One region of the Streptomyces sp. NPDC043878 genome, then DNA from elsewhere that is predicted to be linked to it. Evidence: riboswitches for the same ligand, from Rfam matches in the RefSeq annotation. Region 1 holds a riboswitch; the other holds the start of a gene.

What was found. A riboswitch is a leader RNA that binds a small molecule or an ion and turns the genes downstream of it on or off. The one in region 1 is predicted to bind glycine.
Region 2: it holds a riboswitch for glycine, as region 1 does, so the genes downstream of both, gcvT (glycine cleavage system aminomethyltransferase GcvT) here and gcvP (aminomethyl-transferring glycine dehydrogenase) in region 1, are expected to answer to the same signal.

Annotation. Positions count from the first base shown of each region.
Region 1 is NZ_JBWKDW010000015.1:4,953-12,548, forward strand. It holds gene AC07AZ_RS21220 (DUF881 domain-containing protein) at 1-688, shown strand, start outside; gene AC07AZ_RS21225 (FHA domain-containing protein) at 750-1,709, shown strand; gene ftsR (transcriptional regulator FtsR) at 1,753-2,490, shown strand; gene AC07AZ_RS21235 (bifunctional nuclease family protein) at 2,574-3,047, shown strand; gene AC07AZ_RS21240 (MerR family transcriptional regulator) at 3,309-3,953, shown strand; gene AC07AZ_RS21245 (DNA polymerase IV) at 4,040-5,542, shown strand; gene AC07AZ_RS21250 (PRC-barrel domain-containing protein) at 5,464-5,835, opposite strand; glycine riboswitch at 5,950-6,044, shown strand; gene gcvP (aminomethyl-transferring glycine dehydrogenase) at 6,223-7,596, shown strand, end outside.
Region 2 is NZ_JBWKDW010000016.1:149,259-156,854, reverse strand. It holds gene glyA (serine hydroxymethyltransferase) at 1-268, opposite strand, end outside; gene gcvH (glycine cleavage system protein GcvH) at 283-660, opposite strand; gene gcvT (glycine cleavage system aminomethyltransferase GcvT) at 860-1,978, opposite strand; glycine riboswitch at 2,016-2,128, opposite strand; glycine riboswitch at 2,129-2,227, opposite strand; gene AC07AZ_RS22930 (AAA family ATPase) at 2,399-3,073, shown strand; gene AC07AZ_RS22925 (enhanced serine sensitivity protein SseB) at 3,143-3,934, shown strand; gene AC07AZ_RS22920 (enhanced serine sensitivity protein SseB C-terminal domain-containing protein) at 4,060-4,863, shown strand; gene AC07AZ_RS22915 (ABC transporter permease) at 5,260-6,258, shown strand; gene AC07AZ_RS22910 (ABC transporter substrate-binding protein) at 6,317-7,596, shown strand, end outside.

The DNA.
Region 1 (7,596 bases):
GCCGCCGCGGGTCACCAGGGCCCAACTCATCGTCGCGGTGCTGCTGTTCGGTCTCGGCTTCGGTCTGGCCGTACAGGTGGCGTCGAACAGTGACAGCGACAGTGCCCTGCGCGGCGCACGCCAGGAAGATCTGGTGCGCATCCTCGATGAACTGGACGACCGCACTCAGCGTCTTGCAGACGAGAAGCAGGGACTGGAGAAGCAGCGGGACGAGCTGGAGAACAGCTCGGACCAGGCCGAGGAGGCCCGCAAGCAGACGGTCGAGAAGGAGAGGCAGCTCGGCATCCTGGCAGGCACCGTGGCCGCGCAGGGTCCCGGCATCACGATGACCATCTCCGACCCGAAGGGAACGGTCCAGGCCGACATGTTGCTCGACGCGATCCAGGAACTGCGCGCGGCGGGTGCCGAGGCGATTCAGGTGAACAGCGTGCGGGTGGTCGCCGGCACCTACCTGACGGACTCCGACAACGGCGTCAGCGTGGACGGGAACAAGATCAACGCCCCGTATCGTTTCAAGGTCATCGGCAAGCCGCAGGACCTGGAGCCGGCGCTGAACATCCCTGGAGGCGTGGTGCAGACTCTTGAGAAGGAGCAGGCCACGGTGAGCGTCGTGCGGTCGGACGACATCGTGGTGGACGCCTTGCGAGCTGCGAAGCGGCCTGACTACGCTCGGTCGTCCTCCCGGTGAACCGCGGGTGCATGGGGGTCAACCGGCGAGGGCAAGAGGTTGCGGGGGGTCGGCGCACCGAATGGGTGGTGCGTGGTGGAAACTGTCTGGTGGATACGGACGTTGTGAGGATGTCCGGGTCGACCGGTGTGTTCAATCAGGGTTCGTCCTGCCCCACGGGCGGGTCTGTTTCGGTCAAGGGGAATCGCCCGTGAAGTTGTTTGCGAAGTTGTTCGGCAAGAGCGCGCGAGAGGGCAGCGACAACGCGACCGCTCGTCACCGCGCACAGCCTGACGCGGAGGGACAGCGCCCGCTGTTCCGGGATCAGCTCTCCGGTCAGGGCGGCGACGTCTCCGGAGGCCCGGGCGCGCCGTCTGTTGACCCTGCTCAGTCCGGCGGCATAGGTTTCGGGCAACCGTCAACCTCAGGTACGGGTGGAGGGTTTTCCGCCGACCCGTACGCGTCCAACGCCCCGTCGGGGCAGCCGCGGCAGGAGGATCCGTCGATGTCGGCCCTGGTGTGTACGAGGTGCGGTAACCGCAACGCGGAGAACAGCCGGTTCTGTTCCAACTGCGGCGCGCCGCTGCGGGCCGGCGCGGTTCCGGAGCGTCCTTCGGAGACCACGTCCACGATCTCCATCTCGGGCCTCGAGGCGTACGACGCGGAGGTCACCGGACAGACCCAGATGCCGATGCTCTCCCCGGAGGCCCAGGCCGCCGTGGACGCGCTGCCCCTCGGGTCGGCGCTCCTGGTGGTGCGCCGCGGCCCCAACTCGGGCAGCCGCTTCCTGCTGGACGGTGAGCTGACCACGGCCGGCCGTCACCCGCAGAGCGACATCTTCCTGGACGACGTGACGGTCTCCCGCCGGCACGTGGAGTTCCGCCGCAGTCCGGACGGTTCGTTCACGGTGGCCGACGTGGGCAGTCTGAACGGCACCTACGTCAACCGTGAACGGATCGACCAGGTCGCTCTGTCCAACGGGGACGAGGTGCAGATCGGCAAGTACCGGCTGGTGTTCTACGCGAGCCAGCGGGGCTACTGACCCTCTCCCGGGCTCCGTCCGGGGGGATCCCCAGGGAAGGTCCATGCTGCAAACACCGAGCGGCGGTGCCGGGCACGGCGCCGCCGCCGCGGACAGCGGGCTGATGAGCATCGGCACGGTGCTGAACGTGCTGCGCGACGAGTTCCCCGAAGTGACCATCTCCAAGATCCGTTTCCTGGAGTCCGAGGGGCTCATCGAGCCGCGGCGGACCCCGTCGGGGTACCGCAAGTTCAGCGCCGGGGACGTCGAACGCCTCGGCCACGTACTGCGCATGCAGCGAGACCACTACCTGCCGCTCAAGGTCATCCGTGAGCACCTGGACGCGATGGGGCGCGGCGAAGCGGTACCGCTGCCGACCGTGGGCCGTCAGCGGGACGGTGAGGCCGTCCCGGAGCCGGCCGACGTGCCGACCGCGGCCCGGATCGGGCGGGCCGAGCTGCTGGCCGCCGCCGGGATCGAGGAGCGGGACCTCGAGGAGTGGGAGTCGTACGGACTCATCGCAGCGCTGCCGGACGGAACCTACGACGCCGAGACGGTGACGGTGGCGTCGCTGGTCGCCGAGCTGGGCCGGTTCGGGATCGAGCCGCGGCACCTGCGGGTGATGAAGGCCGCCGCGGACCGTGAGGCCGGTCTCGTGGACCAGGTGGTGGCTCCACTGCGGCGTCATCGCAATCCGCAGACCCGGGTGCACGCGGAGGCCCGCACCCGGGAACTGGCGGGACTCGCGGTGAAGCTCCACTCGGCGCTGGTCCAGACCGCGCTCGGCGTGCGGCTGCCCTGACGGGGCGGTGCGCGGAGGCCCGATCGACCGCCCGTTCCGGGCCCGACTACCCAAACGTCCCGGGCACGGCCTAGGGTTGCTGTGTGAACGAGCTCGATGTCGTAGGTGTCCGGGTCGAAATGCCCTCCAACCAACCGATCGTGCTCCTGCGTGAAGTGGGAGGCGACCGCTACCTCCCCATCTGGATCGGACCGGGGGAGGCGACGGCCATCGCCTTCGCCCAGCAGGGCATGGCCCCCGCGCGACCGCTGACCCACGACCTGTTCAAGGACGTGCTGGAGGCCGTCGGCCAGGAGCTCACGGAAGTACGCATCACGGACCTGCGTGACGGCGTCTTCTACGCGGAGCTGGTCTTCGCGAGCGGTGTGGAGGTGAGCGCGCGCCCGTCGGACGCCATAGCGCTGGCCCTGCGCACGGGTACCCCGATCTACGGGAGCGACGGCGTGCTCGACGACGCCGGTATCGCCATCCCCGACGAACAGGAGGACGAAGTGGAGAAGTTCCGCGAGTTCCTCGACCAGATCTCCCCCGAGGACTTCGGTACCAGCAGCCAGTGAGTGCGGCGGCGGGCTGTTCGAGACGGACCGGTGCACGGCTCGGGCCGTGGTGGACATCGCCTCAAATGCCGGCATTTGCCAGCGGCGCGTGAGAGCGTCCTGCGGCCCGCTTCGGGCACATTCGGCTAGCCTTTCCCCGCGGCGGGGTGCGGGAAACCACTCCTAGGGTGATTATCACTCGGCGTGCCGAGTGTGGCGATCGTTGACGCACCCCTGGTGACTGCCTACCGTCGAGAAGGCAGGTCAAGGACGGAGGTCGGCGTGAGAAGCAGCGGCGACGGTACGGCTGGGGGTGCTCCCGGACGCAGTCTCGGAGCGAGCGGTCCGTACCCGCTTCACAGCAGCGCGGCCGATCACGCTCCGCAGCGACCGGCGGCGGTGCCGAGCAGCGGAGGGGCGACGTCCATGGCGTCCGAGGAGATCGGCTACCGGGGCCCGACGGCCTGCGCGGCCGCCGGTATCACCTACCGGCAACTGGACTACTGGGCGCGCACCGGGCTCGTCGAGCCGAGCGTGCGGCCCGCACACGGGTCGGGGACACAGCGGCTGTACAGCTTCCGGGACGTCGTGGTCCTGAAGGTCGTCAAGCGCTTTCTCGACACCGGGGTGTCCCTGCAGAACATCCGCACCGCGGTCCAGCACCTCAGGGAGCGGGGCTTCAGCGACCTGGAGCGCATGACCCTGATGAGCGACGGCGCCTCGGTCTACGAGTGCACCTCGCCCGACGAGGTGCACGCGCTGCTCCAGGGCGGACAGGGCGTGTTCGGTATCGCGGTCGGCGTGGTGTGGCGGGATGTGGACAGCGCTCTCTCCCAGCTGCACGGCGAGCGGGTCGACACCGGCGAGACCCTGCTGGGACACAACCCGGCGGACGAGTTGGCGCGGCGGCGCAACCGGGCCGTCTGACCGCGCCCCGCTCGTTCGGGCCGCGTCACGCTCCCCGGGACCCTGGTGAGTCGGCATTGTCAGTGGCGTAGGGCAGCATCGGAGTTGTGAGAACCACGCCCACGATCCTGCATCTCGACATGGATGCCTTCTTCGCCTCGGCGGAGCAGGCGTCCAAGCCGAGCCTGCGCGGGAAGGCCGTCGTGGTCGGCGGGCTGGGGCCGCGCGGGGTGGTGGCGACCGCGTCGTACGAGGCGCGGGTGTTCGGTGTCCATTCGGCGATGCCCATGGCCCAGGCGCGGCGGCTCGCCCCGAACGCCGCCTACCTCGTGCCGCGGTTCGGGTTCTACCGGTTGATCAGCGAGCAGGTGATGGGGCTCCTGCGCGCCCTGTCGCCGCTGGTGGAGCCGCTCAGCCTGGACGAGGCGTTCGTGGACCTGGAAGCCGGGGGAGCGGCCTGGGACGAGGCGTCGGCGCGGCTGGTGGGGGTGCGGCTGCGCGCGGACATACGGGCCTTCACCGGGCTCACCGGATCGGTGGGGCTCGCGGCCTGCAAGATGCTCGCGAAGATCGCCTCCGAGCAGGCCAAGCCGGACGGGCTGGTGGTGATCGAGCCGGGCACCGAGCGGTCCCTGCTGGGCCCGCTGCCGGTGCGGACGCTGCCGGGGGTCGGTCCCGCGACGGGTGATCACCTGCGGCGGGCCGGGATCACCACGGTCGCCGAGATCGCCGAGGCGGGTGAGGACGAACTCGTGCGTCTGCTGGGCAGGTCCCACGGGCACGCGTTGTACGCCATGGCGCTGGCGCACGACGAGCGGCCGGTGGTGGCCGAGCGGGAGACGAAGTCGGTGTCCGTGGAGGACACCTACGACGTGGACATCCACGACCGGACCCGGGTGGGCCTTGAGGTGCGGCGGCTGGCGGACCGCTGCGTGCGGCGGCTGCGGGAGGCAGGGCTGTCGGGGCGGACGATCGTGCTGAAGGTGCGCCGGTACGACTTCTCCACCTTGACCCGGTCGGAGACCCTGCGCGGGCCCACCGACGACCCGGCGGTCGTCCGGGAGGCGGCGGCCCGGCTGCTGGACTCGGTGGACACCACGGGCGGGGTCCGGCTGCTGGGCGTGGGGGTCTCCGGGCTCGCCGACTACACGCAGGAGGACCTGTTCGCGCAGGCGGCGGGAGCGCTGACGGACGATCCGGCGGAGGAGGGCGAGGACCGGCCGGCCGAGGAGGAGCGGGCGCCGGCTGAACGACGGTGGCCCGCGGGCCACGACGTACGGCACGCCGGGTACGGACACGGATGGGTGCAGGGCAGCGGACTGGGGCGGGTCACCGTGCGGTTCGAGACGCCCGACTCGGAGCCCGGGCGGGTGCGGACCTTCCGGACCGACGACCCGGAGCTGGAGCCGGCGGACCCGCTGCCGCTCGTGCGGTCCGTGCCGCCTGCCGCGTCAGCACGGCCTGTGCCGGCCGCGCCGGTCGGGCCGGCGGTCGGGTCGCGAAGACCCGGCGGGCCGGGGGCCGAGGTGTCTCAGGAGTCGTCGGAGCCCGCGAGCTTGCCGAAGTCGCGGTCGGGGAACGCCGGAGGCGCGGCCACGTCCAGGCCGTAGTGGTGGTAGAGCTGGAGTTCCTGTTCCGGCGAGAGGTGGCGCCCGACGCCGAAGTCGGGGGCGTCCTTGATCAGGGCGCGTTCGAAGGGGACGTGCAGGGTGCCCTCGATCAGCCTGCTGGGCTCCAGGGGCACGAACGCGTCCCTGCTGAACAGGCCGGTCCGTATGGCTGCCCACTCCGGGACGCCGGTCGCGTCGTCGAGGTACACCTCGTCGATCGTGCCGATCTTGGTCCCGTCGCGGTCGAACGCCTTGCGGCCGATCAGGTGGCGCGGATCGATGTCGGTCTGCACGGTCCCTCCATGTGGTCGCAACTCATCCGTAAGCACTACGAAAGAGCACTTTCAACGAGGGGGCCACTCGAAAGTTCGGGCGTTGACCTCGCTGGTAGGCTGGCAGGCGGCTGCTGACCCCGTGCGGGAGAGTCCTCCAGAGACCATGGAGGCGCCGAAGGAGCAAATCCTCCCCGGAATCTCTCAGGCCCACGTACCGCACGGACGAGGTCACTCTGGAAAGCAGGGCGGAGGCCGACGGCTTCCGTTCTCACCGACGGTGAAAGCCGGGAGTGCCCTCGGGCGCCCCGGTGAAGCTCTCAGGTCGAGATGACAGAGGGGGAGGCCGTCGGGGTACCCGCGCCGGGGTACCCCTCGAAGGTCGCGTCAGACCAGGAGGCCTCCGCAATGACCGCCCATCGTATTCCGCTCTCCGAGCTCGAACAGGGAATCCCCTTCGAGCAGCGCCACATCGGCCCCGACCACGAGGCCCGCGCCAAGATGCTCGCCCAGGTCGGCTACGGCTCCCTCGACGAGCTCACGGCCGCCGCGGTCCCGGATGTGATCAAGAACGCCGACGCGCTGGACCTGCCGGGTGCCCGGACCGAGGCCGAGGTGCTGGCGGAGCTGCGTGCGCTGGCCGATCGCAACCAGGTCCTGGCCCCGATGATCGGGCTCGGGTACCACGGGACCTTCACGCCGCCGGTGATCCTGCGCAACGTCATGGAGAACCCGGCCTGGTACACGGCCTACACGCCCTACCAGCCGGAGATCTCCCAGGGGCGGCTCGAGGCCCTGCTGAACTTCCAGACCATGGTCGCCGAGCTGACCGGGCTGCCCACCTCCGGCGCCTCGCTGCTCGACGAGGGCACCGCGGCCGCCGAGGCGGTGGCGCTGTCCCGGCGCATGGGCCGCAACAAGAAGGGCCTGTTCCTGGTCGACGCGGACGCCCTGCCCCAGACCATCGCCGTGATCCAGACCCGTGCCGAACCGGCCGGCGTCGAGGTGGTCGTCGCCGACCTGAGCGAGGGCATCCCGGCCGGGATCGCCGAGCGTGAGATCAACGGTGTGCTGCTGCAGTACCCGGGCGCCTCCGGCGCCGTACGGGACATCAAGCCGGTCATCGACCAGGCGCACGAGCTCGGCGCGCTCGTCACCGTGGCGGCCGACCTGCTCGCCCTCACCCTGCTGAGGTCGCCCGGTGAGCTCGGCGCGGACATCGCGGTCGGCACCACGCAGCGCTTCGGTGTGCCGATGGGCTTCGGCGGGCCGCACGCCGGCTACATGGCGGTGCGCGAGAGCTTCGCGCGCAGCCTGCCCGGCCGGCTCGTGGGCGTCTCCGTCGACGCCGACGGGCACAAGGCCTATCGGCTCGCCCTGCAGACGCGTGAGCAGCACATCCGCCGCGAGAAGGCCACGAGCAACATCTGCACCGCCCAGGTGCTGCTCGCCGTGATGGCCGGCATGTACGCCGTCTACCACGGACCCGAGGGACTCAGGGGCATCGCGCGGCGCACGCACCGCTACGCTGCGATCCTCGCCGCGGGCCTGGAGGCCGGCGGGGTCGAGCTCGTGCACGGCAACTACTTCGACACCGTCACCGCCCGGGTGCCGGGCCGCGCCGCGCAGGTCGTCTCCGCCGCCCGCGACCACGGCGTCAACCTGCACCTCGTGGACGCCGACCACGTGTCGGTCACCTGCGACGAGACCACCGCGCGGGCCCAGGTCGGCGCGGTGTGGAGCGCGTTCGGGGTCGACGGCGACATCGAGGCGCTGGACGCG
Region 2 (7,596 bases), on a different contig from region 1:
ACAGCTCCTTGACCCGGTCGATCGCGATCTGCTCGGCGACGTCGACGTGCTCGCAGCCGCCGTAGTAGCGGCGGCCCGGGTAGCCCTCGGCGTACTTGTTGGTGAGGACCGAGCCCTGCGCCTCCATGACCGCCACCGGGGCGAAGTTCTCCGAGGCGATCATCTCGAGCGTGGACTGCTGGCGCCGCAGTTCGGCGTCGACCGCGGCGGCGATCTCCGGGTCGAGCTCGTGCAGCGGCGTGTTCAGGTGCGACGTGTGATCGGACATGGGGCTACGACTCCTCAGCCGGCGGAAAAGGCGGTGTACTCGTCGGCGGAGAGCAGGTCGGCCGGCTCGTCCGTCACGCGTACCTTGAACAGCCACCCGCCCTCGAAGGGAGCGGAGTTCACCAGCGACGGGTCGTTGACGACGTCCTCGTTGACCTCGGTGACCTCGCCGGACACCGGGGAGTACAGGTCGCTGACCGACTTGGTCGACTCCAGCTCGCCGATGGTCTCGCCCGCGGTCACGGTGGCACCGGCGTCCGGGAGCTGGACGAAGACCACGTCGCCGAGCGCGTTGGCCGCGTGCTCGGTGATGCCGACCGTCGCGACGCCGTCCGCGGCGGCCGACAGCCACTCGTGCTCTTTGCTGTAGCGCAGCTGCTGGGGGTTGCTCATGGCCTGAATTCTCCTGTACGCGGGGGAGTGCTGGTGAATGGGAAGGGGGGTGAACACGCGTGAGCAGGCACGATGTGCCCGACATCACGTGCGGACGGCTGCGGCCGTGCGGATGGCGGCCGCGACGGTCACGGCCGGGACGGTGACGGCCGTGCCGAGGCCGACGGTGTCACGTCCGCCGGCCGGTGGGACGACAGTGTCACTTCCGCCGCTTGTAGAACGGCAGAGCCACGACCTCGTAGGGCTCGTGGGTGCCCCGGATGTCCACGCCGACCCCGGGTGAACCCGGCCGCGCGTGCGCCGCGTCGACGTACGCCATCGCGATCGGCCGGCCGAGCGTGGGGGAGGGGGCGCCGGAGGTGACCTCGCCGATCACCTCGCCGCCGGCGACCACGGGGTACCCGGCGCGCGGGACGCGGCGGCCCTCGGCGACCAGGCCGACCAGGACGCGCGGCGGGGTTCCGGCCGAACGCTCGGCGGCCTCGCTCAGCGCCTCGCGCCCCACGAAGTCGCCCTCCTTCTCGAACTTCACCACCCGGCCGAGCCCGGCGTCGAAGGGGGTGAGCGAGGTCGACAGCTCGTGCCCGTACAGCGGCATGCCCGCCTCCAGGCGCAGCGTGTCCCGGCAGGACAGGCCGCAGGGGACCAGGCCGGCGCCCTCGCCGGCCCTGGTCAGCGCCTGCCACAGCTCGACGGCGTGCTCCGGCTTCACGAACAGCTCGAAGCCGTCCTCACCGGTGTATCCGGTGCGCGCGATCAGCGCGGGGACGCCGGCGACGGTGCCGGGCAGGCCCGCGTAGTACTTCAGGCCGTCCAGGTCGGCGTCGGTGAGCGACTTCAGGATGCCGGGGGACTCGGGGCCCTGCACGGCGAGCAGCGCGTAGCCGTCGCGGTCGTCGCGTACCTCGGCGTCGAAGCCCGCGGCCCGCTCCACCAGGGCGTCCAGGACCACCTGGGCGTTGGAGGCGTTGGCGACGACCATGTACTCCCGCTCCTGGAGCCGGTACACGATCAGGTCGTCGAGGATGCCGCCGTCCGGCCGGCAGATCATGGTGTAGCGGGCGCGGCCCACGCCGATCGTGCCCATGTTGCCGACCAGGGCGAAGTCCAGCAGGGCCACGGCCTCCGGGCCGGTGACGGTGATCTCACCCATGTGCGAGAGGTCGAAGAGACCGGCCCGGGTGCGTACGGCGTTGTGTTCGTCGCGCTCGGAGCCGTAGCGCAGCGGCATGTCCCAGCCGGCGAAGTCGGTCATCGTCGCGCCCAGCGAACGGTGCAGGGCGTCGAGCGCGGTATGACGGGGTGCGGTACTGCTCATCGGTCGGTCGTCTCCCAGGGCATGACGGCGAGGTCGTTCCTCCCCATCTGTCATCGGAACCTGAGAGGTTCGCCATGACCCGCGAAACGGTCGTCATGGTTTGCACCTTGGGTGGAGCCACTGTCGCAGCGGCCCGCTTTTCAGATGTGCCTCGCCCGCGCGGTAACGGGGCCTGAGAGATTCAAGGGAGGGACTTGCTCCTTCGGCGCCCCGGCGACGTGCTGCCGAGGACTCTCCCGCGCGGATTCAAGCGGCCGGTATGCAGTTGGCGCGGCCATCATTGCACGGCTCACCCGAACCTGGCAGACCACCTCTGTGACCGGCTTGTGGCAGGAAGCGCACGAAAACGCGAGACACCGCGCATTGCCTTCTCTTTACACTTGGCGGGGAGGGTACTCGTGCCCACCCCAGGGGAGGACGATCACGGTGAAGAGGACCACTGCGTACGCCGCGACCTCGGCCGTCGCGCTGCCCGAGCAGCCTTCGGCCCCGGCCCGCGGGGCGTGCGGGGCACGCCCGGCACCCGTCCTGCGCGACCTGCGCGAGCGCGGCGGCCACAGCCCGCACGCCCTCCTCTTCGGACCCCGCGACCTCGTCGTGATCACCGGGCTGCCCGGCAGCGGCAAGTCCACGCTCATGCGGCGTACCGTGCGCGGCCTGCGCGTCGACTCCCAGGACACCCGCGACCGCTGGGACTCCCGGACGCCGCGCCTGCTGCCGTACGCCCTCTACCGGCCGCTCGTACGGCTGGCCCACTACGCCGGGCTGCGCCGCGCCCTGCGCACCGGCGAGGGCGTCGTCGTGCACGACTGCGGCACGCAGGCGTGGGTGCGCGGCTGGCTGGCCCGCGCGGCCCGCCGCCGGGGCGGCACCCTCCATCTGCTGGTGCTCGACGTCCCGCCCGAGACCGCGCGGGCCGGCCAGCGCGAGCGCGGCCGGGGCGTCTCCCGCTACGCCTTCCTGCGCCACCGCACGGCGGCCGGCCGGCTGCTGCGCTCGGCGGAGCGGGGCGACCTGCCCGACGGCTGCGGTTCGGCGGTCCTGCTGGACCGCGACGCGGTGGACGTGCTCGGCCGGATCGGTTTCACCGGCTGACCCGGCGCGGGGCGCCACCCGATAGCCTTTCCAGCCAACCAGTGGTTCTCGGCAGGCGGTCAGACACAGATGGACTTCCCGGCGGACTTTCCCGCGAACTTCCCGGCGCAGGCACACCCCCATCCGCACGGCGGATGGCCCGGCAACGAGCTGGAGGAGGTGCTCTCCGCCGCCCTCGGCATGCCCGCGGCCGGGGGGCGGATCATCGAGGTGCTCGGCCGCAGCTTCGTCTGGGTGCCGCTGCCCGCCGGCGGTGGTCCCCGCAGCGGCCCGCTCGACCTGCCCACGCTGGAGATCGAGGGCCAGACCTACGTGCCGGTCTTCAGCTCCGAGGAGCAGTTCCGGCAGGTCACCGGCTCGCACCTGGCGTACACGATCGCGCCCGCCGTGGAGTTCGCGCGCGGTCTGCCACCGCAGGTGGGCATCGCGGTCAATCCGGACGGCATGGTCGGCGTGCCGCTGCCGCCGCCCGCCGTGGCCGAACTGTGCCGCGCTGGACGGACCCCGCTGGACGGCCCGGCGACCGGCGGCCGGGTCCGGCTCTTCGAACCCGACTGGCAGGACGACCCGGTGGACTTCCTGGCCGCCGCGTCGGCCGAGTTCGCCTCGACGGGCGTCGTGCGCACCGCCCGCCGCTGCCTCGCCGCCATCGAGACGGCCGACCCGGTGATGTTCGTCGGCGTCGAACTCTCCCAGTGGGAGGGCGACTTGAGGGCCCTGCCGACGGAGGCGCTGGGCCGCGCCCTGGCCCGCGTCCCGGTTCCCTGGCCGGTCAACCTGGTGCTGATGGACCTGACCCAGGACCCGGTCGCCGAGTGGTTGCGCGGACAGGTCCGCCCCTTCTGGCAGTACGGTCCCTAGGTGCCGCTGCCGCCGGGGGCCGCGGCCGCGGGAGGGCGATGAGCCGTGCGCTCCTGGGCGGTCGCTGTCGGCCGGGCCGCCTAAGCTGGTTTCATATCCGGAGTCTTCCGAAGGGGCGGTAACAGGTGAGCGCGAGCGGCACCGCCGCGGCCGGGCAGGTCGAGCACATGCTGCGCCAAGTGACGCCCGGGCGTTACGACGCCTACGAGGCGCTGCTCCGCGCCCTCGCGACCCCTTCCTCCGGCCAGGTCTGGATGCTCCTGTGGCACGGCCAGGCCGGGTCGCCCGACGCCCAGTACGGGAACATGGAGGTCGACGGCCACGGCTACGCCCCCTGTGTCACCTCCGCCCAGGAGCTCTCGGCCAGCGGCTGGAACCGGTCGTACGAAGTGGTCGACGCCCTGGACGTGGCCCGCACCCTCTATCCCGACCACTACGGCCTCTGGCTGAACCCGCACGCCCCCGGCGGCGGACTCGGCATCCCCTGGCTGGACCTGCGGCGGATCACGACCGGCCTGGAGCGCCAGCCCGCCGGGCCGCTCCGGCTGTCCGAACCGGGCATCGAGATCCCGCAGTTCTACGCCCTGCTCGTACAGAACGCCCACCGCACCCCGGCCGTCCGCGCGTTGCGGCGCGCCTGGGTGCAGCCCGCGCTGGGGGCGCCGTATCTGGCCATCGGCCTGGACGTGTACGACACCAGTCCGCCCGCGGTGGACTCGGTGCGGGCGATGATGCAGCAGTCCATCGGCGCCGTCCCGGACGGGCTGCCGGTGTCGACGGTGGCGATGTCCGACGAGTACGACCCGGTCGCGATGTGGATGCGGGCGAGCGCCCGGCCGTTCTACGACCGGGAGGCGCACGCCGCGCCGTCCCAGGCGCCGGCCCCGGCGGCCGGCTACGGGTATCCGCCGGCCCAGGGCGGATACTGATCCGGAATCGGACGGCCGCCGCGTCCGCATTTCGGTGACCGCGGCCTCACGCACAGTTCTCCGCGCGTAGATGTGGGTGGAACCTACCCTTCTGTCCCGGTTGTCCCAACTGACACACGTCCGACCCCCGTTACCCACTGTCCGCATAACGGAATCCCCCAGATAGCATCACAGTTGCGCATACTTTCTCCATCAGGTCTGGCACGTGATCGTGAAGCCGTTGAAGACTCGCCTCTCAGGCGCGAGGCCGTCGATCCCCTGAGCGACATCAGCGCGGGATCAGCGTGGCGGTGGCCGTACCCACCGCGGCCGCCACGCACCAGTACCAGCAGATCGAGCCGCCGACAGCGGCGGTAAATGGGGCCGGTCACCACCGGCGAGAGGGGTCAGGTCACTGTGACCGCACCGATCGAGACCACCGGGGCGGCAGCCGAGGCGCAGCCGGAGGCTGTGCTCATCGGCGCCGGGAAGGGGCAGATCGAGGGCCGTTCCCTTGGACAGATCGCCTGGTCCCGCTTCAAGAGGGACCGCATCGCCGTCGCCGGCGGTGTCATCGTCGTCCTGCTGATCCTGGTCGCGGTGCTCTCCCGGCCCATCCAGGCCCTGTTCGGCCTGGACCCCAACGCCTTCCACCAGGACCTGATCGACCCCAACACCTCGCTGCCCAAGGGCGCCTGGGGTGGCATGAGCTGGGACCACCCGCTCGGTGTGGAGCCGAAGTTCGGCCGTGACATCGCCACCCGCATCCTCGAGGGTTCCTGGGTCTCCCTGGTCGTCGCCTTCGGCGCCACGATCCTGTCCAACACGATCGGCGCGGTCCTCGGCGTCGTCGCCGGCTACTACGGCGGCCGGGTCGACACCGTCATCAGCCGGCTGATGGACACCTTCCTCGCCTTCCCGCTGCTGCTGTTCGCCATCGCCATCTCGGCCACGCTGCAGGGCGGCGCCTTCGGCCTGGAGGGCCTGCCGCTGCACATCAGCGTGCTGATCTTCGTCATCGGCTTCTTCAACTGGCCCTACCTCGGCCGCATCGTCCGCGGCCAGACGCTGGCCCTGCGCGAGCGGGAGTTCGTGGACGCCTCCCGCGGCATGGGCGCCAAGGGCCCGTACATCCTGTTCCGGGAGCTGCTCCCGAACCTGGTCGGCCCGATCATCGTCTACTCGACGCTGCTCATCCCGACCAACATCCTCTTCGAGGCCAGCCTGAGCTTCCTCGGTGTCGGCATCCAGCCCCCGCAGGCGTCGTGGGGCGGCATGCTCAACCAGGCCGTCGACTTCTACCAGGTCGATCCGCAGTACATGATCGTGCCCGGCCTCGCCATCTTCGTGACCGTGCTGGCGTTCAACCTGCTCGGCGACGGTCTCCGCGACGCTCTCGACCCGCGCAGCCGCTGACCAGCGGCTACAGCGAGAGTCCATCAAGTTTTCACCAATGGAGGGGAAGCAGACCATCATGCGAAGGTCAGCGCTGGCCGCAGTTGCGGCCATCGGCGGAGCGAGCCTGCTCATCGCAGGCTGCAGCAAGGCCGATGACACGAATGACAACGACGGAAGCAAGTCGGCTGGGGCCAACGCAGCGACCAAGGACGTCGTCAACGCCTCGACCAAGAAGGGGGGCACGGTCACGTACGAGTACTCGGACGTGCCGGACTCCTTCGACCCCGGCAACACGTACTACGCGTACATGTACAACCTGAGCCGGCTCTACGCCCGCCCGCTGATGACCTTCAAGCCCGCCGCGGGCGAGAAGGGCAACGAGCTGGTCCCGGACCTCGCCGCGAGCGCGGGTGTGCCGTCGGACGGCGGCAAGACCTGGACGTACAAGCTGCGTACCGGCCTGAAGTACCAGGACGGCACCGCGATCACGTCCAAGGACGTCAAGTACGCGGTCGAGCGCTCCAACTTCGCGCGTGACGTGCTCTCCCTCGGCCCGAACTACTTCCAGCAGTTCCTCCAGGGCGGCGACAAGTACAAGGGTCCCTACAAGGACAAGAAGGGTCTGTCGTCCATCGAGACGCCGGACGACAACACGGTCGTCTTCCACCTGAAGACGGCGTTCCAGGAGTTCGACTACCTGGTCGCGACGCCTCAGACGGCCCCGGTGCCCGAGGCGAAGGACAAGGGCATCGACTACGTCAAGAACATCGTGTCCTCGGGTTCGTACCAGTTCCAGAGCTACGACGAGGGCAAGCAGGCCGTCCTCGTCCGCAACAAGAACTGGGACGCGAGCACCGACCCGCTGCGCAAGCAGTACCCGGACAAGATCGTCGTCAACCTGAAGGTCAACGCGGAGACCATCGACCAGGACGTCCAGGCCGGTGACGCGATAGACCTCGGCGGTACGGGTGTCCAGGCCGCGACGCAGGCGAAGGTCGTCAACGACGCCTCGAAGAAGGCCAACACGGACAACACCTACGGTGGCCGTCTCGTCTACATGGCGATCAACACCAAGGTGAAGCCGTTCGACAACGTCGCCTGCCGCAAGGCCGTGCAGTACGCGATCGACAAGGTCTCGGTGCAGACCGCCGAGGGCGGCCCGATCCGCGGTGACGTGGCCTCCACCGTCCTGCCGCCCGACATCCCGGGCTACGAGAAGTCGGACGTCTACGCGTCCGCCGGCAACAAGGGCGACGCGGCCAAGGCCAAGGACCAGCTCAAGGCCTGCGGCAAGTCGACGATCAGCACCAACATCACCGCGCGCAGCGACCGCCCGCAGGAGATCGACGCGGCCAC